Linked DNA regions of Jilunia laotingensis. The main gene of each other region encodes a partner of the protein of the gene in region 2 in a complex. Links are inferred from orthologs where the notes say so. Each region holds a gene or a part of one and is shown on either strand. Other genes may lie near its edges. The genes, in order: H8744_RS14000 and uvrB.

Region 1 (7,900 bases), 190 kb from region 2 along the record:
TAATAGTTGATTTTTTCTGATGCAATGTTCGGCATTTTCTTCGAGATGAGAGCCTTATTTTTATATCAATCTTTTAGTTTTGCCAGAAAATATCTATATTTGCGCGATATTATTCAAGTAGATATGAATCTTTGACTATTTAATGTTAGATATTTATTTGTATTCGAATAATTCAGTGAAAGCATAACTTTTTTAGTATATGAATAATTATTTTGATGAATTAAGTCTCTCTAACTACTGGAAAGGGCAACTGCCGGATGGTGGAATGGCACGTGGATGCTATACCAACCGCATCTTCGGATACATAGGCAACAAGCTGGTCAAAGTGTTGGTCGGTCAGCGGGGAGCTGGTAAGTCCTGCCTCCTCCGGCAAATCATGCTCCATTTGCTTGCAGAAGGGGTATCACCGCGCAATTTGCTTTATATCAGTCGTGCTTTTACCGATTCCGGTTGTCTGAAAGGACGTGAAGGATTGGAAGCCCTTCTTGGCACTTATCGTGAAAGGCTCCATCCGGTAGGAAAGATTTACCTTTTTATAGAAGATATACAGAATATCGACGGTTGGGAGCAGTTTGTCCTTTCCCATTCTCAGGACTATGTCAGTAGTTGTGAGTTTTTCATCAGTGGCTCCAACGCGCGGATGCTCGATGGAGATTCCGGACAACTTTTGCTTCGCCATTGTGTCAGTTTTGAGATCTTTCCTTTCAGCTATGCCGAGTACGTTGAACGCGAACGGACAGAAGCCTCTGCCAATAGTTATACCGAATATATGGCACATGGTGCTTTGCCTCGTTTGGCAGCATTACCTGCCGGGGAAGACCACCGGGGCTATGTCTCGGCACTCAAAAATACCGCTTTGTTCCGCGATGTCGTGCAGCGTTACCGGATCAAAGACCCCGGACTTTTGGAAGAAGTGTTGATCTATCTTGCCGCCCATTTGTCACAGTCGGTATCCGTCACTACTCTTGTCAGCCATTTCAACACGTTGAACCGGAAGACAAGTTATGACACCGTTGCCAATTATATAGGTTATCTGGAAGATACTTTTCTGATTCATCGTGTGGAGCGTTGCCAAGTCCGCACCCGTGAGATCGTGTTAGGGAGTTGTCGTTATTATATGAACGATTGGGCCTTCATGCTTTATCTTTATCCGTTCTTTGCCCGGCAGCCGGAGGTGGCTTTCAAAAACCATGTTTATATGGCGTTGAGACGTGCCGGTTTTGCCGTATATGTGGGGGTACATCGCAACAAGACCATTGATTTCATGGCTTGTAAGGATGATCGCATTATTTATATCCAATGCATCGCATCATTGGCGGATGAATCGGTTGCGGAAGCATTGTATTCCTCGCTTGCATCCATACAGGACAATTATGAGAAATGGATCGTGTCTGCCGATCGCGCGCCTTTGCCTTCACGGGGCGGAATACGCCACATACAGGCATGGAGGCTGGGAGAGATGTTGGGGCACGAGCGATAATAAAAACAGTAGACTGCAATGTCATATAAATATTTTTAGTTCTATTTCTGAAATATTTATATGACATTGTTTATAGATTTTTGAGCCATTTCTTGCCAGACTTGGTATATGTTCATCCCAAGAATACAGCGGCTGTTGTGAAAATTAATCCAAGCATACTCATATCATACCTCCTTACTTTATCTGAAAATTCGATTTCCTATCATCGCAAAAAGTATGGTTGCAATACTTCCTATAAATACCACATACCAACCGTCATTATGGTAGCTTAAAGTATATAAAGGAATTTTGCTCTTATGCATTACTTCAATAGCTCATTATGTTTGTTGTATGCAAAGGCAACTTTTCTTTTCATAAGTGATGAATTGGTAAAGAAAAGAAGTGCGTGTGTGTAGACACGGTAGCCAACTGATGTAACTAGCTCGAGATTATAATATTCTACTTGTCGTGAAACTGTTCTTTCACCTTCATTTTGAACTGTCGTAAATTTTGCGACAGTTGGAACTTCCTTCAATTTTTCAGTGTATTGTTAATGTGCTTGCCGATGGTTTCGGCATTTGCCGGCACATGAAAAAAGCCGTCGACTTTCAATGCTGAAGCGACGGCTCTTTCTTAAGAGGATGAAGGGTCTATTTCATTCGTTTGTAAATTTTCTAAGTCTGTTGGCTTACATTCGTTTGTCGACAACGTCCCAGTCGATGATGTCCCAGATGGCATTGACGTGGTCGGCACGGCGGTTCTGGTAATCCAGATAATAAGCGTGTTCCCAAACGTCGAATCCTAGCAATGGTTTTAAACCTGCGCGTACGGGGTTGCTGCCGTTAGGCTCTTTGGTGATGTGCAGCTTGCCGTTTTTATCTACGGACAGCCATGCCCATCCTGAACCGAACAGTCCCACTGCGGCTGCATTGAATTCTTTTTTGAAGTTATCGAAGCTGCCGAAGTCGCGTTTGATGGCTTCTGCCAGCTTGCCAGAAGGTTCTTTTTTAGAAGGCTTCGGGGCAAATTGCAGGAAATAAAGGGTATGGTTCAATACCTGTCCCGCATTGTTGAAGATGGCACCGTCGGGTGCCGTAGCCACGATTTCTTCTACCGTTTTTCCTTCGAATTCCGTTCCGGGAACTAGGCTATTGAGGTTGTTTACATAAGTTTGCAGATGTTTACCATAATGGTAGTCTATGGTTTGCTGACTGATTACAGGTTCCAACGCATTGTTTGCGTAAGGAAGTTTGGGCATTTCGTAAGTCATGGTCATAAATATTAAAGACATTATTAATGTATTCATAATGTTTGATTGTTAATTATATCTTTATAACGCATCAGACCCCATAAATGTTTAATAGGATAAAAAAATAGTGGTTAAAATCGTTAACCACTATTTAGGCGTTTTCAGCCTCCCTCTTATTCCTTATTCTCCCCGTTATTAATTTTTAATTATCAATTGATCACCCACTCTTCCGTCCATTCAGGATGGTCTTTTACGACCTTGCGAATCCATCGTCCGTTGGGATTGTATTCGTAATAAGTATTGCTGTCTACGGGATTGCCGTACTCATCGTACATGAAGTATTGGACGCAGGTTCTTTTTTCATTGTTTACCAATATTTGTGTGGACGTTATCTTGTGCAGGTATCCGTATTTGTCGTATTCGTAAATATCCGTCCTGGAGCTTATCTGTGTGGGAAGAGGTTTGGCGGGGAGGGGCAGCACGTATTGTGACTTTACAATGCGTCCTTTGCTGTCGTACTGGTGCGCGGTTGACGAAAGCATAACGTCTTTGTTGAACGTCTTTTCCTCGATCAGCTCGCCTTGCCGGTTATAACTGCTCAATACCAGCCTGCCGTCCGCATATTTCAGCGAATCGCTCAGGACGGTTCCGTTGGCATCGAAGTTACGGGTTCTTTTGTAAACCTCTTTTTTGCTTTTAACGTTCACCTGTATCTCTTGTGCGCATCTGTCTTGCGCATCGTACAAGAAGGAGGTCTGCAACTGCAATCCGTTGTCCGTTACGTTGACAGAGGCGGGTTTGCCGTTATCCAGATAGGCGTATGTCGAGATCCGGGTTTTATTGTTCTGTTTCTCTTCCGATTTCATCAGCAATCCTTTTACATAGGTCTTCACTGACGTAGGAGTGATCCATATTAACGTATCTTCGTACTGGTTGCGCAGTGCATGTGCTTTGTCACGAAACTCCTTGTACTTGTGTGTTGTCAGATAGCCGCAAACCAGTTCCAGTTTGGTAGCGCTGTTTATCTCGGGTTTCATCAATTCGAAGTCAACGCTGTCTTTCGTGTATTCCAGTTCGGTGGTGTGCTTCCTTTCGCCTTCTCCGAGGTAGCTGGAATGCTCATAATTGTCGATGCACTGTTTTTTCGATGCCAACGCTCCCGCTTGTCCGATCATGGAGAAAAGGTAGTCATCGTACAGCGCACGTACTTCCTGGGTATATTTGCGGTTGGACATGCCGTTGAAAAATTTGTTCAACTCCATGTTGTCGAAGAACCTTTTAAAATTCGTATCGGTCGGTGAACGCTTCACGGCATTGTACAGCAACTGGTTGTATTGGTTCATGAACTGTGGCAGGTATTGCCCGTCGGGAAACTCCTTGAAGTAGTTTTCGCATTTGGCAATGCTGGCGGCTTTTTCGCTTTCCGCCATCAACGCATCTTCTCTCGTTTGGTAGAAGTGGTCCATTTGCGCCTGCGTTGCAGGATAGCCGGTGCTTTTCACGAGGTCTGCCAACTGCTTGCTGAGGGTCAGCTTGTCCGCATCAGCTTCAAGGATGGCGGAGATGGCAGCATCCGAACGCTTTTGCAGGTCTGCGATGTCCAGTTTGGCTGCGGTGCAGATGGCTGGGAAAGCACCTTTGCCGGCTTTCTCGAACGCGGGGTAATAATCGGTGGCGCATTTGCTGTCCGGCTGATTCCAAAGCCGGTTCATCAGGTCGATCAGACCTATCTCAGAGGCGAAAGCCTGTACGGTCTCTTCATCCAATTTTTCCCGGCTTTTTTGGAACTTTTCGGATTCGTTTTCACTGAGAAACTTCAGAAGTTTTTCTACACGCTCTTGCTTTTGTGCCATTACCTGTCCGGCACCCATTGTCATGCTTATAAAGAAGATGGCAATAAAAAAGAAACTCTTTCTTATCATACTTTTCAATCTTTTTCTGTGAGGTCAGGTCACAAAAGTATATAAAAATCTATTCATTGTCAAATGAATGTTATATTTTTGTCGCTATGGAAACGAACTATATAGAAGAATTGAACGAAAGCCAGCGTGATGCGGTACTTTATAATGACGGGCCTTCCCTTGTGATAGCCGGTGCCGGTTCGGGAAAAACCCGCGTGCTGACGTATAAGATAGCCTATTTGCTGGAAAACGGGTATGATCCGTGGAACATCCTTGCACTCACTTTTACCAACAAGGCAGCGAGGGAGATGAAGGAACGCATTGCCCGCCAGGTGGGTGAGAAGCGTGCCCGTTATCTTTGGATGGGGACGTTCCATTCCATTTTCTCCCGGATACTACGTGCCGAGGCGCGGCACATCGGATTCACCTCACAGTTCACCATTTATGACACGGCGGACAGCAAGAGCCTTTTGCGTTCGATCATCAAAGAGATGGCGCTTGACGAGAAAACTTATAAGCCCGGAACGGTGATGGCGCGCATCTCCAATGCCAAGAACCATCTGGTCTCTCCCTCCGGTTATGCCTCCAACCAGGAGGCATTCCGTGAAGACCAGTCCGCCCGGATGCCTGCCATGCGCGATATCTACCTTCGCTATTGGGAACGCTGCCGCCAGGCGGGAGCCATGGATTTCGACGACCTGCTGGTGTATACCTATATTCTGTTCCGTGATTTCCCCGATGTGCTGGCGCGCTATCGCGAACAGTTCCGTTATGTGCTGGTGGACGAGTATCAGGACACCAATTATGCCCAGCACAGCATCGTGCTTCAACTGACGAAAGAAAACCAGCGCGTGTGCGTAGTGGGCGATGACGCGCAGAGCATCTACTCCTTCCGGGGGGCGGATATCGACAATATACTCTACTTCACGAAGGTCTATCCCAACACGAAGGTGTTCAAGCTCGAACAAAACTATCGTTCGACACAGACCATCGTTTGTGCCGCCAACAGCCTGATCGAGAAGAACGAGCGGCAGATACGCAAGGAGGTCTTTTCCGAAAAGGAGAAGGGGGAGGCCATCGGTGTGTTCCAGGCGTACAGTGATGTGGAGGAGGGGGAGATTGTCGTGAACCGGATCGCCTCCCTGCGGCGTGAAAAGGAGTACGGCTACTCGGATTTCGCCATCCTTTACCGTACGAATTCCCAAAGCCGCATCTTTGAAGAGGCGTTGCGCAAACGAAGTATGCCTTACAGAATCTATGGAGGACTGTCTTTCTACCAGCGGAAGGAGATCAAGGATGTGATAGCTTATTTCCGCCTGGTGGTCAACCCGAACGATGAAGAGGCTTTCAAGCGCATCATCAATTATCCTGCGCGTGGGATAGGGGAGACCACCGTGGGCAAAATCATTTCTGCCGCAACCGCGAATAATGTCAGCCTGTGGAACGTCCTTTGTGAACCGTTGAGTTACGGGCTGGAAATAAATAAGGGTACGCACAATAAATTGCAGGGATTCAGGGAGTTGATTGAAGGATTCATTCACATGCAGACGGATGACATCACCAAGAATGCCTACGATATGGGAACGGAAATTATCCGTCAGTCCGGCATCATGAATGACGTGTGCCAGGACAATTCGCCTGAAAATCTGAGCCGTAAAGAGAACATCGAGGAACTTGTCAACGGTATGAATGATTTTTGTGCCGCCCGCCAAGAGGAGGGAAACACGAACATCTCGTTGACGGATTTCCTTTCCGAGGTTTCTCTGTTGACGGATCAGGATTCCGACAAAGAAGGCGATGGCGAGAAAGTGACTTTGATGACCGTGCATTCCGCCAAAGGGCTTGAATTCCGCAACGTGTTCGTGGTAGGCATGGAGGAGAACCTTTTCCCCAGCGGCATGGCGGGCGATTCGCCCCGTGCCATGGAGGAGGAGAGGCGGTTGTTCTATGTGGCTATTACCCGTGCCGAGGAGCATTGTTTCCTGTCTTTTGCCAAAACCCGTTTTCGCTACGGGAAAATGGAATTCGGTACACCGAGCCGTTTTTTAAGGGACATCGACACCTGTTTCCTCCGTTTGCCCCAAGAAGCTGGTTTGAGCCGGCAAGTGGACGAAGGGGTGCAGCGTTTCCGTCGCGAACGGCAGAAGGTACAGTTGATCAATCCATCTATACTTCCACGGAATTTGAAAAAAGTCAGCGATGCGGTATCTCCGATGGCTTCGGCTTCTTCTGTTGCTTCTGCTGCCTCTGGCTTTTCCAACTCTTCTGCTGCCTTTGGTTCTTCCGGCTCTTCTGCCGCACTTGGCTCTTCCGCCTCTTCTACCTCTTCTGCCGCAACGAAAACCGGGACAGGAACCCCTGTAATTGTAAGCCCCGGTCAACAAATCGAACATGAACGTTTCGGACTGGGCGAAGTATTGAAAGTGGAAGGCAACGGTGACAATGCGAAGGCTACCATTCGTTTTAAAAATGCAGGGGAGAAGCAACTTTTGCTTCGTTTTGCACGTTTTAAAGTAGTATCTCAGAAATGATGGAGGATGAATGATGAAGAAAATTGTAGTTTGTATGGTTCTGTCCACTTTTTTGTTGGGCAGTTGTGCTACCGGGCAGATGTCCGGCAATCCCGGAGCCGTTATGGCAGGGGCCTCCATCGGTGGTACCGTTGGGAGCGCAATCGGTGGGCTGATTGGTGAAAATAATCATGGCTGGCATGGAGGATACAGAGGATCGGCAATCGGTACCATTGTGGGCACTATCGCTGGTGCTGCCATTGGAAATGCAGTCTCGACTCCCCGGCAACAGGAGGATGAATATGTGGAAATCATAGAGAAGAAGAAATACGCACCCCAATCTCAGGTGCAGCGACCTGTTTCGATGCCCGATCTGAAAATACGTAACATCCGCTTTATCGATGATAATAGAAATCACGTAATTGATGCCGGGGAGAGCAGTAAAGTGATCTTCGAGATTGTAAACCAGGGACGCAATACTGTTTACGATGTCGTTCCTATGGTGGAGGAAGTAACCGGTACGAAGCATATTTATATCTCTCCGTCCGTCATGATCGAAGAAATTGCTCCCGGTGAAGGAATACGTTATACCGCTACCATAACGGCAGGAAGTAAACTAAAGGAAGGTGAGATAATCATCCGTGTATCTGTTGCCGCGGGAGACAATGCCGAGGTTGCTTTTCAGGAATTTTCGTTGCCTACTCAACGGTGAAAAGGAGAGGGTGATTATACTTATTAGTATGTCGATGACCTGCATCTGCATACTATATATTAATGGTAG
Region 2 (16,352 bases):
AGGCAGATGAATGATTCCATATCGGGAATTCTCCTCAATCCGGATTTGATTGCCATCAATCAGGATATACTCGGGAAACAGGCGGAAAGGGTGATAAGATCCGATTATTATGATATTTGGGTGAAACCTCTTGCGGACGGTCGTAAGGCGGTGGCATGCTTCAACCGTGCTACTTCTCCGGTCGATGTCGAACTGAATGACAAGACGGCAAAAGATTTATCTTTGGAACAAGTCTATGATATAGAAACAAAAAACGTGCTGCAACCGGAGGGAAAGATGTTTGTAAGGCTGGCACCTTATCAATGTAAGGTGTTTGTTTGCGGTAAAGTTGGCCGGTAAAAGATGGCTTGGAGATTAACTCAACTGATTCTGTATATAACGACGCTGCCGCCCAAAGTCAGTCCGACTTTGGGCGGCAGCATCGTTAGCTGGCATCAATCTCCCAGTTTATTCAGGAGGTCGTAGGAGGGAACAAAGAAAAGTGTCCCCGTCAGTGGCGTGCTGAAGTCCAGTAAATGGTCGGTATTGCCGACCGGATTGCCGATGAACATGTTTTCAAGCATTTGCCGGGTGGTAGTGAATGTACTTGCATAGGCTATGAAGTACGTACCGTATTCTCCTTTCGAAGTATTAGCCCAAGGCATATTGTCGCGTATGATTTTTAAATCGTCACCAATGTTGGTTACGGCATTATGCGCATTCTTGGGCTTTTCTTCATCCGATAATTCGACATCATCATATTTATGGCGGCCTATCACCTTCTCCTGTTCTTCTACGGGAAGTGCATTCCATGCAACCATGTCATGGATGTATTTCTGCACAAAGACATAGCTTCCCCCGACAAACTCGGGCGCGTCATCGCTGATCACACCGAAATGATAGGGATTGGCATCTACTCCCGGGTTTTCGGTACCGTCCACGAATCCTATAATGGCTCTACCGTCTCTGTACCTGAAACCATGTGTCTCATCGATCGAGTATACGACTCCTCGAAGTTTCTCGTCAATGATAGAAGCAAACTCATGGCATAATCCCATCTTTGTGCAACGGATGTGGAATAAGATATCACCGGGTGTGGATACAGCGATAAACTTACTTCCCTTGATCTCTTTGAAAGTTTCCAGTTCTTTGGGTGTTCCTTGCTCCGGGAACAGACGTTTCCAGGCATCGGCACCGAATCCCATCGTGCAACTGAACTTCATATCCGGGTAACGGTTGCGCATGCTACGTATCAGTGCTGAAAAGTTTGCACAGACATCTTTTACCTTATCAAGAGTCTCGGATGATTCTTTCAGGCCGTAGACTATAAATATGGCATTTTCACCTGGCTTTTTGGTTACGTCTTGGGGAAACTTTCCGTTGAATGGATTTTGGTTTGAGTTCATATCATTTGTTATTTGGTTATGATGTAGTTTTACATTATAACCAAATAACGCCCCTTTTGGTTCACTTGGAGCGATGAATTCCAGCCTTTGACTTTCTATCTTTTCCGAAGACTTTCAGTTCGAAAATGCTGAGTGAGTTTTCTGCATTTACCTTGTCCAAACCGTCGGCAGTGGGAGGTAAGTTTACGGCTCCTGCAATGGTCAGACGTATAAATCTGGCTTTTACCGGAGATTTCTTCGCAGGGGTATCGGTCACAGGAGACTTTTCAACTCCGCTTTTACTGCGGTCTGCAAATATTTTCCAAGCATCGCTTTGAGATGCCTCGGAGAGCGACGAGGCTTCTTTCTGGCTCAGATATTCGAGTTTGTACAGGTAGGTTCTGCTGGTGAACTCGAAGATGGTTTCTATCTCATCTACCCGGCAGTTGCTGCCTAAATCCACGATCAGCCAAGGATTTGTTGCACCGACACCGGCATCCCAGCGTGTTCCGTAGTTTTCATCCACCGCATAGTTACCGTTGTAACGGAAGGAGATATCGTGAGTGCGGTATCTTGGTTCAAAAACCGAACTGTCATATTCTCTTGCCGATGAAACAAGTGTCTGTTTGCCTAATGCGATGTTTATCCGTTTATCCGCAGGCACTTTCGTTGTCACCATTACTCCTTTGTGGGTAGGCCGTATTTTTTGTATGCTTCCGTCGGGATTAAAGAACACTTCATCTATGCACGTTTGCCGTTTACTGTCAACAAACGGGTAGTGCTGTCTGTGGTAAGCGATGAATGTACGGCCTTCATAATCGAACATGGAGTGGTGCCCCGGTCCCAGAATATGATTCTTGTCGTCACGTTGCAGGATAGGCTCCTCCATCGACCGGTGGATTTCCCGGTAAGGGCCGGTGATATTTTCGGATACAGCGTACCTTACATTGTAGTTTTCGCTTCCGTTAAATGACCACATCAGATAATACAGGTTGTTCCTTTTATATATGTAAGATGCTTCGAAGGCATTATTTATTTCATCTATCTGTGCATAATGATAAGTACCGATAAATTCATTGGTATTGCTGTGGTTGAACCGGGGATCACTATTGTCTATGAATATCCTGCCGGACGTATCGAATTTCAGTTTCATGATCTTGAAATGCCAGGCATCGATGCTGATGTACATCGTATGGTCATTGTCTATAAAGAACTGCCCGTCATAACCTTGGAACATCATTTTGCCCGGTGCTGCTCCGTTCGCATCTTCCCAGGGACCTAGAGGGTGGTCGGACATCGCTACAAATACTTTTGAATCGATGCTGTACATCAGATAATATTTCTTTGTATCCGGATGGTATTCGATGCTCGGTGCCCAGACGGCCACCGTTCCTGCCTGGTCTGTCCATGATTTCGGAAAGGTGACGATTTCGTTTTTCCATGTCTTGCAGTCTGTTGAGTACCAGACTTGAGCCGGATATACATTTCCGCCTCCGGCACCGTCATTCGTACCGTATGCATAGAACATGTCGGTTTTAGGATCATAATAAAAAGAGGCATCCGCGAGATAAGCCGGAACCGTGGGATTTCCTGTTTGCATGGAAAAGACATGCAGATCGGTGATATCACCGTTCGCTTCGGAACGGGTGGTTTTAGAGTGTTGGAGGGAATTCTGTCCGTTCACCGGGAGGTTGGCAAGGACGAGTACTGCCGTAGCGATGGCTACAGGGATAATCTTGTTTTTTCTCATCGTGTTGTGTATTACTAAGTGTGTATATTCAGGGTAACTATAAAAAAATCCTCTTCGGCAGTGCCAAAGAGGACCCTTATAGTTTTAATCCCATTTGTTGAAACGTGCCTACTGTTATTCAGCAGCTTCTGTAGCAGGAGCCTCTGCCGGAGCAGCTTCTTCCGCTGGTGCTTCAGCAGCAGCCTTAGCGGCAGCTTCTGCGGCTTTCTTTTCAGCCAATGCTTTAGCTTTTTCTTCGTTTATTTTCTTTTCAGCTTCTAAACGTACTTTAGCTTCTGCTTTCTTGGCTTCGTCTTCTTTGGCTTTCAATGTAGCCAAACCTGACTGCTTGTTATTCTTCCAAGCCTGGAATTTAGTTTCAGCTTCTGCTTCACCGAATGCGCCTTTAGCCACACCACCAAGGAGATGCTTCTTCATGTAAACACCTTCGCGTGAAAGGATGTTGCGTACGGTGTCTGAAGGTTGCGCACCTTTCAGTACCCATGCTAATGCAGCATCGAAATTCAAATCTACTGTAGCAGGATTGGTGTTCGGGTTGAAAGTACCAATCTTCTCAATAAATTTACCATCACGTGGTGCTCTGCTGTCTGCAATTACAATTGAATAAAACGCGTAACTTTTACGTCCGTGTCTTTGCAATCTGATTCTAGTTGCCATTTTTAATAATTGTTTTTAATAAATGATTTGAATTAATGCTATTATCTCGTAATAGCGGGCGCAAAGATAGTTCTTTTGTTTGGAACTGACAAGTATCCTGCTGATTATTATTTCTTTTGGTACTCCTGCGGTGTCATTCCGGTCATTCTTTTGAAAAATTTGCAGAAGAAAGAGGGGTTTGGAAAGTTCAGTTCGTCAGCTATTTGGTAAACCATTAAGTCGGTATGTTTCAGCAATACTTTTGCTTCGAGGGTGACAGACTGGTTGATCCAATCCATCACTGTCTGGCGGCTTGTCTGACGGATGACGGTGTTCAGATAGCGTGGAGTCAGGAAAAGTTTGCCGGCATAAAAACTCACATTTCGTTCGGTTTTGCTGTTTTCGTTGACAAGGCTGATAAAGCGGCGGAAGATTTCTTCATGATGCGTAGGTTCCGAATGGCTTGCTACTTGATATCTTTTCTGCATATGTCTTATTTCATGCATTAAAGCGGTTGTCAAATGCCGTATTACGTCTCTGCGGAAAGGGGATTCTTGTACTGTCTGCCAAAGAAGGGAAAAATATAGGTCGGTAGTGTGCCATTCCTGCTCGGTTAGGTTGAGTACGATACCTTGTTTAAGGTAAATGTACTCGGGTAAATCTTCTCTTATGGTTTCTTGAAGTATGTTTACTCCCGGGACGATGGCTTGAAAATCATAGTCGGGTGTGAATTGAACGATCTGGATGATAGAGTTCGGAGGGGTAACTACCAAGGTTCCCGGGCATATGTCATAGTCGATCAGGTTGATGGAAAGCCGGGCTTCCCCTTTCAGCGCACGGATGATTCGTCCCTCTTTGGTACGGTAGGGTTGGCCGGCTTTGACCAGCTCACTGCGCAGTCCGGCAAAACTGATGGCTATTCCGAAATCAGAATTGATGAAGCGGTATTCGTTATGTTCGGCAATACGGCTGTCTCTCAGATGTTCCAGGTTTAAGTCGAGTGGTTTGTTCTTCTCCATGATGTTTATTGGATTTTCCTGCAAAGATAATGAAATGTGTCCCTTTTTCTACTTTTTCATTGTAGAATCGAACTATCGGAACATTATTACCAACTATTGGAACCGGGTTGCATTGGCGAATTGCCTATATTTGCAGAAAATAAAATCAATGAAACAAGGAGTATGAAAAGAATCATTTTCTCACTGGCTTTCTTAGGATTTGCAACTTGGATGTCCGGACAGGTCACACTCGAAGAATGCCGGTTGAAGACGCAGGAGAATTATCCGATGGTAAGCCAATACGGGTTGATAGAAAAAGCGAAGGAGTACAACCTGAACAATGCTTCTAAAGGATATCTGCCACAATTTGCGCTTTCGGCAAAAGCGAGTTACCAGAGTGATGTTACGGAGCTTCCGGTGAAAATTCCGGGAATAGATGTCAAAGGATTGCCGAAAGACCAGTATCAGGTGATGATCGAACTGAAGCAGAACATTTGGGACGGAGGCGAGATTCATTCCCGGAAAGAGATGGCACTTGCTGCTTCCGATGTGGAGAGGGAAAAGCTCAATGTGGACATGTATGCCTTGAATGAACGGGTGGATCAGGTCTATTTCGGTATTTTGCTTCTTGATGAACAGTTGGTGCAGAACCGGTTGTTGCAGGAAGAACTGGAGAGAAGTTACCGGCAGATCAGTGCCTATATGGATAATGGGATAGCGAGTCAGTCGGATCTGGATGCCGTAAAGGTGGAGCAACTGAATACCCGGCAGAAGAGGGTGGAGCTGGCAGCTTCCAGACAAGCGTATATTCGTATGCTTTCTTTGTTGACCGGTGATGAATTGACTGATGATACGGAATTGAGCAAACCGTTGACGAGTGAAGTATCTCCTTTGGCAGAAGTCCGTCGTCCGGAGCTGATCTGGCTGGACGCACAAAGTAATCGCCTCAAAGTACAGGAAGATGCCTTGAAGGCTGGCTATCTGCCTCGTTTGGGATTATTCGTTCAAGGTGCTTACGGCAATCCGGGATTGAACATGCTCAAAGATGAATTCACTCCTTTTTATGTGGCGGGACTACGTTTATCTTGGAATTTCGGAAGCTTGTATACATTGAAAAACGATCGGAGACTGATAGCCAACAGCCGGAAGCAGTTGCAGAGCAATCGGGATGTGTTTCTGTTCAATACGAAATTGCAGGCTACGCAGCAGAACAGTGCGATTTTGTCGATGCGTAAGCAGATGCAGGATGATGATGAAATTATCAGACTGCGAACGAATATACGGAAAGCTGCCGAAGCGAAGGTGGCAAACGGTACACTTACGGTAACGGATTTGTTGCGTGAAATCACATCGGAGAGCATGGCAAAGCAGACGAAAGCTTTGCACGAGGTACAACTGTTGATGAATATATGGAAACTCAAATATACAATAAACGAATAAAATAGACTTGTTATGAAAACAATAAAACTGATAGGATATGTTTTGGGGGTATCACTTTTGACAGCTTGTGGAGGAGGATTGCCCGCCTATGATGCTACGGGTACGTTTGAAACGACTGAAGTCCTGGTCTCTTCCGAAGCGGCTGGCAGATTACTCCGTTTTGATATCGAGGAGGGCAGTGTGTTGCAAGCCGGTGAGCAGGTAGGATTGGTGGATACGGTGCAACTGTTTCTGAAAAAAAGGCAACTGGAAGCAAGTGTGAAGTCAGTGGAGGGACAAAGACCGGATGTCCTGAAACAAGTTGCCGCCATCAAGGAACAAATTGCCACGGCAGAAAGAGAGAAACACCGGGTGGAGAATCTGTTAAAGGCAGGTGCTGCCAATCAGAAGCAACTGGATGATGCAGATGCTCAATTGGAAGTGTTGAGAAAGCAATTGATTGCTCAGGGATCGACGTTATTGAATAGCCGGGAAAGTCTGACATGGCAAAGTTCCTCTGTCGGAATACAGGTGGCGCAGATAGAAGACCAATTGATGAAATGCCATATCATTTCTCCCATCAACGGGACGGTATTGGCGAAATATGCCGAAGCCGGGGAGTTGGCTGCAATGGGGAAGCCTTTGTTTAAAGTGGCGGACATGGATCAGATGTATATACGCGCCTATATAACGTCAGAGCAGTTGGCAAAGGTGAAATTGGGGCAGAATGTGACCGTTTATTCAGATTATGGGAATGATGAACGGAAAGAGTATCCGGGCGTGGTGACATGGATATCCGATCGCTCGGAGTTTACCCCCAAGACGATATTGACCAAGGACGAACGTGCCAATCTGGTTTATGCCGTTAAGATTGCGGTCAAGAATGACGGTTTCCTCAAAATCGGAATGTACGGAGGGGTCAAGTTTGAATGAGAATAAATGGATCGAAGGAATGGAAGCTGCAATAACAGTTGATCACATCAGCAAGCGGTATGGCAAAGTGGAGGCATTGAAAGAGGTCTCGTTATCTGTCAGACCGGGAGAAATATTCGGGCTAATCGGGCCGGACGGGGCGGGGAAGAGTACACTCTTTCGTATACTCACCACTTTGTTGTTGCCCGATAGGGGTACGGCTGTAGTCGGTGGATGTGATGTGGTGAAAGAATATAAAGAAATCCGTCAGCGGGTAGGTTATATGCCCGGCCGGTTCTCTCTCTATCAAGATCTGACAGTGGAGGAGAATCTGAATTTTTTTGCAACTGTTTTTAATACTACCATTGAGGAGAATTACGATCTGGTGAAAGATATATATCAGCAGATCGAGCCTTTTCGCAAACGCCGTGCCGGAGCTTTGTCCGGGGGAATGAAACAAAAGCTGGCATTGAGTTGCGCCCTTATTCATAAACCGGATATCTTGTTCCTCGATGAACCGACTACAGGAGTAGATCCGGTTTCAAGGAAAGAGTTCTGGGAAATGTTGCATCGGCTGAAAGAACAGGGGATAACCATTATCGCTTCAACTCCGATAATGGATGAGGCCCGGCAGTGCGACCGTATCGCTTTTATCAATGAAGGGCAGATACACGGGATAGATACACCGGAAAGAATCCTGCAACGATTTGCCTCCATACTTTGTCCGCCCGGATTGGAACGGGGAGAAACAGGATACCAGAATGAATACGTGATTGAAGTGGATGGTTTATGCAAGTGCTTTGGCAGTTTTACTGCCGTAGATCATATTTCATTTAAGGTAAAGCGTGGCGAGATCTTCGGCTTTTTGGGAGCCAACGGAGCTGGTAAGACCACTGCCATGCGTATGCTTTGCGGATTGAGCAAGCCTACTTCCGGAACGGGGCGTGTGGCGGGATTCGACCTCTCTACCCAATCGGAAGAGGTGAAAAAGAACATAGGTTATATGAGCCAGAAATTTTCACTTTATGAGGATTTGAAAGTCTGGGAGAACATCCGACTTTTTGCCGGCATTTACGGTATGAAAGAGAAAGAGATTGAAATAAAAACCGATGAGTTGCTCGATCGCCTCGGATTTGCCTCGGAACGGGATACGTTGGTAAAAAGCCTCCCTTTGGGATGGAAGCAGAAACTTGCGTTCTCCGTTTCTATATTTCACGAACCCCGGATTGTGTTTCTTGATGAACCTACGGGCGGGGTGGACCCGGCTACGAGGCGACAATTCTGGGAATTGATCTATCAGGCGGCAGACCGTGGAATTACTGTTTTTGTGACGACTCATTACATGGATGAGGCTGAGTATTGCAACCGGGTTTCTATCATGGTGGATGGCCGCATCGAGGCACTCGATACACCGAATAAACTGAGAGAGCAGTTTCATGCTGCAACAATGGATGACGTATTTCAACAACTGGCCCGTAAGGCCGTTCGTAAAGCCGATTGACGCTTATGAAACAGTTTATAGCTTTTGTAAGAAAAGAATTTTATCATATCTTCCGTGACCGGCGTACCATGCTTATCTTGCTGGGGATGCCTGTTGTGCAAATCATACTCTTTGGTTTTGCTATTTCTACGGAAGTAAGGAATGTCCGCGTGGCTGTACTCGATCCGTCGAATGACGTGATGACTCGCCGGATCATCGATCAGTTGGAAGCGAGTGAATATTTCAAAATAGAACGGTTGGTGCATTCCCCGGAAGAATTGGAGACCGTCTTCAGGGAGGGCGATGCGGACATGGCTGTGGTATTCAGCCCGCAGTTCATGGATGATATGTACAGCGGGGATGCTCAAGTCCAGCTTGTGGCGGATGCGACCGATCCCAATATGGCTACTACGCGGACAAATTATGCTTCGGGTGTCATAGCCTCCGTACAACAGGAGATGCTACGGGAGATACTTTCAAAGTCCCAAGCCGCTTCGATGTCATCCGGAGTTTCTGCCGTCTCCTCTTCGGGTGGTACATTAGTGCCTGATTTGAAATTATTGTATAATCCGCAGATGAAGAGTACATATAACTTTGTTCCCGGGGTGATGGGGCTTATTCTGATGTTGATCTGTGCCATGATGACCTCTATCTCCATTGTCCGTGAGAAAGAAACGGGGACTATGGAAATATTGCTTGTGTCACCTGTGCGCCCTTTGTTTGTGATACTTTCCAAAGCGGTGCCCTATTTTGTCTTGTCTTTTGTCAATCTTGTGACGATACTTTTACTGTCCGTTTACGTGTTGGAAGTTCCGGTGGCGGGCAGTCTGTTCTGGTTGATAGCCGTATCGCTGCTTTTTATATTTGTTTCATTGGCATTGGGATTGCTTATCTCGTCTGTGACCCGGACACAGGTGGCGGCTATGCTGGCTTCGGGGCTGATACTGATGATGCCGACAATGATCCTTTCCGGAATGATTTTCCCGATAGAAAGTATGCCTTTGGTGCTACAAGGGATTTCTGCCATCCTTCCGGCACGTTGGTATATTCAGGCAGTGCGCAAACTGATGATCGAGGGAGTTGATGTTACTTTGGTGATGCAAGAGATCGGAATCCTGGCATTGATGGCGGTGGTACTGATCACTATTAGTTTTAAGAAGTTTAAAAACAGATTGGAATGATAAAGTTTCTCATTGAAAAAGAATTTAAGCAGTTGTTCCGTAACTCTTTCTTGCCGCGGCTCATCCTGCTCTTTCCCTGTATGATAATGATTCTCATGCCTTGGGCTATGAATCTGGAAATCCGTAACGTAGCCTTGAATATCGTTGATAATGATCATACCACGACTTCCCGCAGGCTGGTTGAGAAGATAGCTGCCTCCAGCTATTTCCGCTTGACGGGGCTTCCGGATTCTTATTCCGAAGCTCTCCGGAATGTAGAAGCGGGGAATGCCGATCTTATCCTTGAGATTCCCCGGGATATGGAACGTGAATTTATGAATGGCAATTCAGCTCATGTACTGGTTGCCGCAAATGCGGTTAACGGTACGAAAGGCGGACTCGGAGGTGCATATCTTTCAACGATTGTTAATGAATATGCCCTGCAACTGCAAGAAGAAATGCCGCAAAATGTCCAGACTACTTTCGTTACAAATGGGAAACTGCCGATAGAGTTGTCCACTCTGAATCTTTTTAATCCGAACCTGAATTATAAACTGTTTATGATTCCCGCGTTAATGGTGATGCTCCTTACCCTTATTTGCGGTTTTCTTCCTGCCCTCAATGTGGTTGGGGAAAAGGAGGCAGGTACTATCGAGCAGATTAATGTAACACCGGTTTCCCGTTTTACTTTCATTATTGCCAAATTATTGCCGTACTGGATTATCGGTTTTGTTGTACTTACCATCTGTTTTCTTCTAGCCTGGTTGCTTTATGGGATTGTGCCCGTTGGTAACTTGGGGCTAATTTACTTTTTTTCCGTGCTATTTGTATTGGCGATGTCCGGGCTTGGGCTGGTTATTTCCAATCATTCGGCAACGATGCAGCAGGCGATGTTCGTCATGTGGTTTTGTATGCTGATCTTGATTCTGATGAGTGGTTTATTCACTCCCATTAGCAGTATGCCCGGATGGGCGCAGGCAATTACAGTTCTGAACCCGTTGAAATATCTGATGGAGGTCATGCGCATGGTATTTCTGAAGGGAAGTAGCCTCATGGATTTGTTGCCTCAACTATTCGCTTTACTGCTCTTTGCAACAGTTTTGAATTTTTGGGCGGTGATGAGTTATAAGAAAAGGATGTAGCCTGATGCAGGATAACTCGAAATATAGAATTGACGAATTGTCATTTTGTTTTTTAGAAGTGCTGTCAGTGCGAAAATTACGTTCTGGTGTAGGCTTGTTGTAGAAGAATGGATTGTAGGACAGTTAGAATTTTCCCATGTGTCATTGAAATGACATATACAGGCTCCCTTTTTGCGAATTGTCATGTCATCTTGTTCTAAAAGTAAAATGATGTCGCCATTTCTATTTCTTATTGTTATATTTGATTGTACCAGTTTGTGGAAGTAGTTAGAAGAAAACGAGCAAGCGAATTTTCTTTTTTATACATTTCAAGCCCTCATTTATTGGAAAAGGATACTTTGTCTGAAGGAGATAGTAGTTCCATCTGATGAAAATTAATATTTTATTTGTTGGAAATGGTAGTTTCATCTATCGGAAATAGCTATTTTGTCTGATAAAAATGACTGTTTTTACCCTTTTTTCATGTGATTTATTAGGGGAAAGCTCCTTGTTTGGTGCTATTTCGTCTCTTTTAGAAAACAGTGTGGTTAGTAAAATACAGGGAAAAAGACTATATTGTTGTAAAGTAGTGTCTTTCTGTGTCTTTTTGAATGTGGCAGATGTTGAACTCAAAGTGCGTAGGAGGGAAATATACAGGCTGAATATAAATAAAAGCATATCGTCACATTGAAAAGTGAACAACTAATAAGTGAACAGTTTACTCTGGTACAAATAAAAGGGACTGACTAAAACAGCTCTTCTAAACTAATTCCTCTACAGATATTTATAGAAGAATCTTTATCAGAGTTCTTTTTTTAGTCAATCCCTAAGTGACGTTATCGTAGATTCTGTCTTTTAATTATTTTATCTCGATGGTTCTTTCAGCTTTCTTGACTTCTTCTTCGCTGAGTTTAGGTAATTCAATTGTCAACACACCATTTTCTACTTGGGCGGATATCTTTTCTTTATCGACATTCTCCGGAAGAATCATGGTTTGCTGGAATTTGGAGTATGAGAATTCGCGACGAAGATAGCGACCGTCCTTCTTATCCTCTTTGTCTTCTATCTTTTTCTCCATAGAAATAACAAGATTGTTATCCTCATCGATACGGATGTTGAAATCTCCCTTAGTCATTCCCGGAGCAGCAACTTCTACTTTGTATCCATTTTCTGTTTCGATTACATTGATAGCTGGTGCGGTTGCGTTGGCTTTAGCCATCCATTCATTATCAAAGAAATCATTGAAAATACTTGGTAACCAGTTTTGAGTTCTTCTAACAGGCATCATAATTTTAATCTCCTATTTTTAAATTAAACAATCAGTTAATTATAGAACTCTTGCTTCCTTTCAGGAGCTTTGTTCGATAATTTAAGTGCAAAACATATGCCAGTGCATTTTTGTTCCTGTATTTGACTATTTGTCATTAATCAGGTGCCAATATTTCACTTTTTATGCCATTATGTAACTGATATTTGTTTATTTTATATAAGTAGGTGGATTTTTGATGCTATTTATCACTTGATGAGCTTGAATCTCATTCGTAGAACTTTCCGTTCTTCATCATAATCATAACTAATGATTTTGAATGTCCCGATCTCTGATGTGTTTTCGACATGTTGGCCGATACATGCGCAGGCATCGTAATCTCCGATCCGGACGATTCGTAATGTTTCGCTGGCATCTTCAGGTAACTTGCTAAGATCGACAATCTTCTTAGCATCTTCCTGTGGCATAAACTCGATGGTAACAGGAAGATTTTGTCTTATGACTTCATTTACCTTATCTTCTATGGCCTGTATCTGTTCATCGCTCGGGCACGTTGAGAGTTCGTAATCACATTTACTCTTCTTCTTCTCAATATGAGCATTCCTCGAGCGAGGGCATCCGAAGGTTTTTACCATAGTGGCATTAAGTAAATGTTCTGTTGTATGCATAGGAGGATACTCCTGCTTGTTGTGGTCGTTGAGTTGTGGTTGTTGTTCCATAAATTATTTCAATAACTTTTTATTATTAATATCTTCAAGAATACTCATTTGTTGAATAGCAATCTGATTTAATTTAATAAGTCTGTCTTTGGGGGTAGACCTTCATTAATAAATACTGCATTTAGGTTTTCCATGTTTGATAAACAGATTAGCTCATTGATAGAAGCATAATCACGAATATTTCCTTTCAAATCGGGATGTAGTTCCCGCCACTCTACTGCTGTCATGCCAAACATAGCTACATTAAGTATGTCTGCTTCGCTGGCGTAGATTTTAGATGCTTGTTGAGGGGTTACTTCTTTGGGAATCAGATTTTGCTTTATAGCATCTGTATGGATATGATAATTTATTTTAGACAGTTCTCGTTTGGCAGACCATTTAATCTGAACTTGTTCTTGTTCTTTGAGTCGTTGGAATTCAATAGCACTGGTTGTTTCTATCCATTTTTGTGGTGACAGAGTAAATGCATTTAAACCTGCTGCTTTTCTAACCCCCTCGAATTCGAGGGGGTTAAAATTGGGATTATACAATGTTTCCCATAATCCTAAATATTCAATAGTCATTCTATTACGTAGCCAATTGGCAATAACGGCATTGGAATCTGTTGTCTTGTATTTAGCTATATCGGTTAGGGAAATGTAATCTGTATCGTTGATTTTTAAAATAGTAACGTCTGTCTTCTGAACTGTTATCTTTGCCATACTCTAATTTTTTAGTAAAGGTAAAGTTATATTTTGAAATAAAGAAATGGTGTATAACTTTTTATTCAGGCTGTGCTAAATTCAAAAGGAATATCTTTATGTGTGTATGTTCCTATTACTATTTATGCGTAAAATGGTAGGGTTGTATTGAGTTTTACAATATTTTAGAAACACCTAATATATAGGTATAAAAAAAGGAGTACCGCTGTACTCCAACCTTTGTTAACCTTAAATCTAATACTATGAAAAACACAATGCAAAGGTACGTATTCTTATGAAAATAGCAAATCTTATCTTAAAAAAGAGATGGCTTATAACTTTTATTTAAAAATAAAACGAATATTGAAGCTTTATTAAGTGTTTTACTTATGACTTCGAAGCAATTCGGGCTTATATTCATTAGGGTCTAATCGCTCCATTTCTCTTTCATAAGGTTTTCCAGTTTCAAGAGTTCATCTCTATATTGTGCTGCTTCGATGAACTCCAACTTTTTAGCCGCTTCGTGCATAAGTTTACGGGTACGTTCGATACTCTTCTGCATCTGAGCCTTAGTCATATATTGTACCACAGGATCGGCAGCTATATTGGGATTTGATGGCTCTACATAGGCATGTCTTTCTTTCAAAACTTCATTAGCTTCGGCATTGCTTCCACCGAATACCGAGAGATTGCGTGCTTTTTTAATCTGTTGTGGGGTAATACCATTGACTTCGTTATAGGCAAGCTGTTTTTCACGGCGCCGATTGGTCTCATCGATGGTAAGTTTCATGCTGTCTGTTATTTTATCTGCATACATGATTACTTTTCCATTCACGTTTCGGGCAGCACGTCCCGCAGTCTGAGTCAATGAACGGTGAGAACGAAGAAAACCTTCTTTATCAGCATCAAGAATAGCGACAAGCGATACTTCCGGTAAATCGAGTCCTTCGCGCAGCAGGTTCACACCGATTAATACATCATAAACACCTTGACGAAGATCATCCATGATCTTCACACGTTCCAGTGTGTCGACATCGCTGTGGATGTAGTTGCAACGAACATTATTGTTGAGAAGGTATTCGGTCAGTTCTTCCGCCATGCGTTTGGTCAGAGTGGTGACCAAGGTACGTTCCTCTTTTTCTATTCGTATTTGGATTTCTTCCATTAAGTCGTCTATCTGATTGAGGCTGGGACGTACTTCGATGACCGGATCAAGCAAACCGGTAGGTCTGATAACCTGTTCCACGATAATACCTTCGGACTGTACCAGTTCATAATCGGCAGGTGTGGCACTGACGTAAATTACCTGTTTGGCCATGGCTTCAAATTCTTCGAATTTTAAAGGACGGTTGTCCATGGCAGCAGGCAAACGGAAACCATATTCCACAAGATTTATTTTACGAGCTCGGTCGCCTCCGTACATTGCACGTATCTGGGGCACGCTTACATGGCTTTCGTCAATTACAATCAAAAAATCATCAGGGAAGAAGTCAAGCAGGCAATAGGGGCGGGTACCGGCTGCACGTCCATCGAAATAACGGGAATAATTTTCTATGCCGGAGCAGTGACCGAGTTCACGAATCATTTCCATGTCGTATGTCACACGTTCATAGAGCCGTTTTGCTTCATATTCTTTTCCGATAGATTCGAAATAAGCTACTTGTTTGGTCAGGTCGTCTTCTATTTCATGAATAGCGCGTAAAGTGGCTTCTTTGGTGGTCATAAAAAGATTGGCGGGATAAATCTTATACGATTCGAATGTGGCAATCGTTGCTCCCGAAATCGGATCTACTTCTTCAATGCCGTCAATTTCATCTCCCCAGAAAGTGACCCGGAGAAGTTTGTCGGAATATGCAAGATATATGTCGACCGTATCACCTTTGACGCGGAAGTTTCCACGGTTCAGATCAATGTCGTTACGTACATACAGGCTGTCAACCAATCGGCGTAAAAAAACATTGCGATCCATCATACGTCCGCGTTGGATATCTATGACATTATTATAAAAGTCAGAAGGATTTCCCATACCATATATGCATGAAACGGATGAAACGACTACGACATCCTTTCGTCCTGAAAGAAGTGCGGAGGTAGCAGCAAGTCGTAATTTGTCGATTTCATCGTTTATGGCAAGATCCTTTTCAATGTAAGTGTCCGAACTGGGCAGATAAGCTTCCGGTTGGTAATAATCGTAATAGGATACGTAATATTCAACCGCATTATTAGGAAAGAACCCTTTGAATTCACTATATAACTGAGCAGCCAATGTTTTGTTATGGCTCAGAATCAGTGTAGGTTTATTGATATTGGCAATAACGTTGGCTATCGTGAATGTTTTTCCCGAGCCGGTTACTCCTAATAAAGTTTGTGCGGGAAGCCCTTCTTTTACACCTTCGGTCAGTTGGGCAATCGCCTCCGGTTGGTCACCAGTAGGTTTATATGCGGATGTCAGTTCAAAATTCATATTTTTACCTCTAAAAAAGTTAGCAATATTCGGGAAAATAGTCGATATAAACAAATAGTTTTTCTAAATAATTGCTATAATACATTGAAGAAGTTATTTTTCTTGTTGTCCGCTGATTACTTCATTGAATGTTTTAGTGTAATCGGTGTTTAATATGGTTTTGTATTCGTTACAGAATGCGTCAAAGGCAGCTTTAGCCAATCCGGTTCTTCCATTCTTATACAGTGCCTGACATTTTAGTATTAATGCATATTCATCAGTTTTATCATGAGCGAACATGATGTTTGCTATTTGTATCAATAGTTCGTTGTTCTTTCTTATGAATTCCTGATTAGATAATTTTATGGAGATGTCTAATATGGAATTGGAATAATCGGATTTG

Evidence for each region.
Region 1: the proteins of uvrB (region 2) and H8744_RS14000 are in contact, whole or in part, in a crystal structure (PDB 7EGT), measured with the Thermus thermophilus proteins. The link is inferred for Jilunia laotingensis from one-to-one orthologs. Residues at the interface, in WP_096411307.1 of Thermus thermophilus: Glu23, Leu25, Arg26, Asp27, Gly28, Glu29, Arg30, Phe31, Arg55, Glu326, Asp327, Phe328, Glu379, Ser382, Gln383, His398, Gly400, Arg401; in WP_096412145.1 of Thermus thermophilus: His654, Arg656, Phe657, Gln666, Asp668, Glu669, Lys680, Arg681, Leu682, Ser683, Lys685, Tyr686, Ala687.

Annotation. Positions count from the first base shown.
Region 1 is NZ_JACRTF010000001.1:3,628,783-3,636,682, forward strand. Bases 4,379-7,428 are described here. They hold H8744_RS14000 (ATP-dependent helicase), read left to right. Parts: upstream 4,379-4,716; coding sequence 4,717-7,140; downstream 7,141-7,428. Other genes in these bases: H8744_RS13995 (RHS repeat domain-containing protein), read right to left, coding at 4,379-4,630; H8744_RS14005 (YMGG-like glycine zipper-containing protein), read left to right, coding at 7,154-7,428. Outside these bases: H8744_RS13985 (ATP-binding protein), read left to right, coding at 200-1,480; RhuM family protein, read right to left, coding at 1,782-1,994; H8744_RS13990 (superoxide dismutase), read right to left, coding at 2,148-2,765; more of H8744_RS13995, read right to left, coding at 2,918-4,378; more of H8744_RS14005, read left to right, coding at 7,429-7,831. UniProt on the Escherichia coli protein: A helicase with DNA-dependent ATPase activity. Unwinds DNA duplexes with 3'-5' polarity. Translocates on single-stranded DNA with 3'-5' polarity. Initiates unwinding more efficiently from a nicked substrate than double-stranded DNA.
Region 2 is NZ_JACRTF010000001.1:3,428,753-3,445,104, forward strand. Bases 13,453-16,352 are described here. They hold uvrB (excinuclease ABC subunit UvrB), read right to left. Parts: upstream 15,971-16,352; coding sequence 13,934-15,970; downstream 13,453-13,933. Other genes in these bases: H8744_RS13200 (hypothetical protein), read right to left, coding at 16,064-16,352. Outside these bases: H8744_RS13130 (putative Ig domain-containing protein), read left to right, coding at 1-339; H8744_RS13135 (Dyp-type peroxidase), read right to left, coding at 435-1,385; H8744_RS13140 (family 43 glycosylhydrolase), read right to left, coding at 1,447-3,114; H8744_RS13145 (30S ribosomal protein S16), read right to left, coding at 3,229-3,771; H8744_RS13150 (AraC family transcriptional regulator), read right to left, coding at 3,879-4,769; H8744_RS13155 (TolC family protein), read left to right, coding at 4,932-6,188; H8744_RS13160 (HlyD family secretion protein), read left to right, coding at 6,201-7,100; H8744_RS13165 (ATP-binding cassette domain-containing protein), read left to right, coding at 7,120-8,580; H8744_RS13170 (ABC transporter permease), read left to right, coding at 8,586-9,740; H8744_RS13175 (ABC transporter permease), read left to right, coding at 9,737-10,861; H8744_RS13180 (Hsp20/alpha crystallin family protein), read right to left, coding at 11,700-12,128; H8744_RS13185 (alanyl-tRNA editing protein), read right to left, coding at 12,356-12,826. UniProt on the Escherichia coli protein: The UvrABC repair system catalyzes the recognition and processing of DNA lesions. A damage recognition complex composed of 2 UvrA and 2 UvrB subunits scans DNA for abnormalities.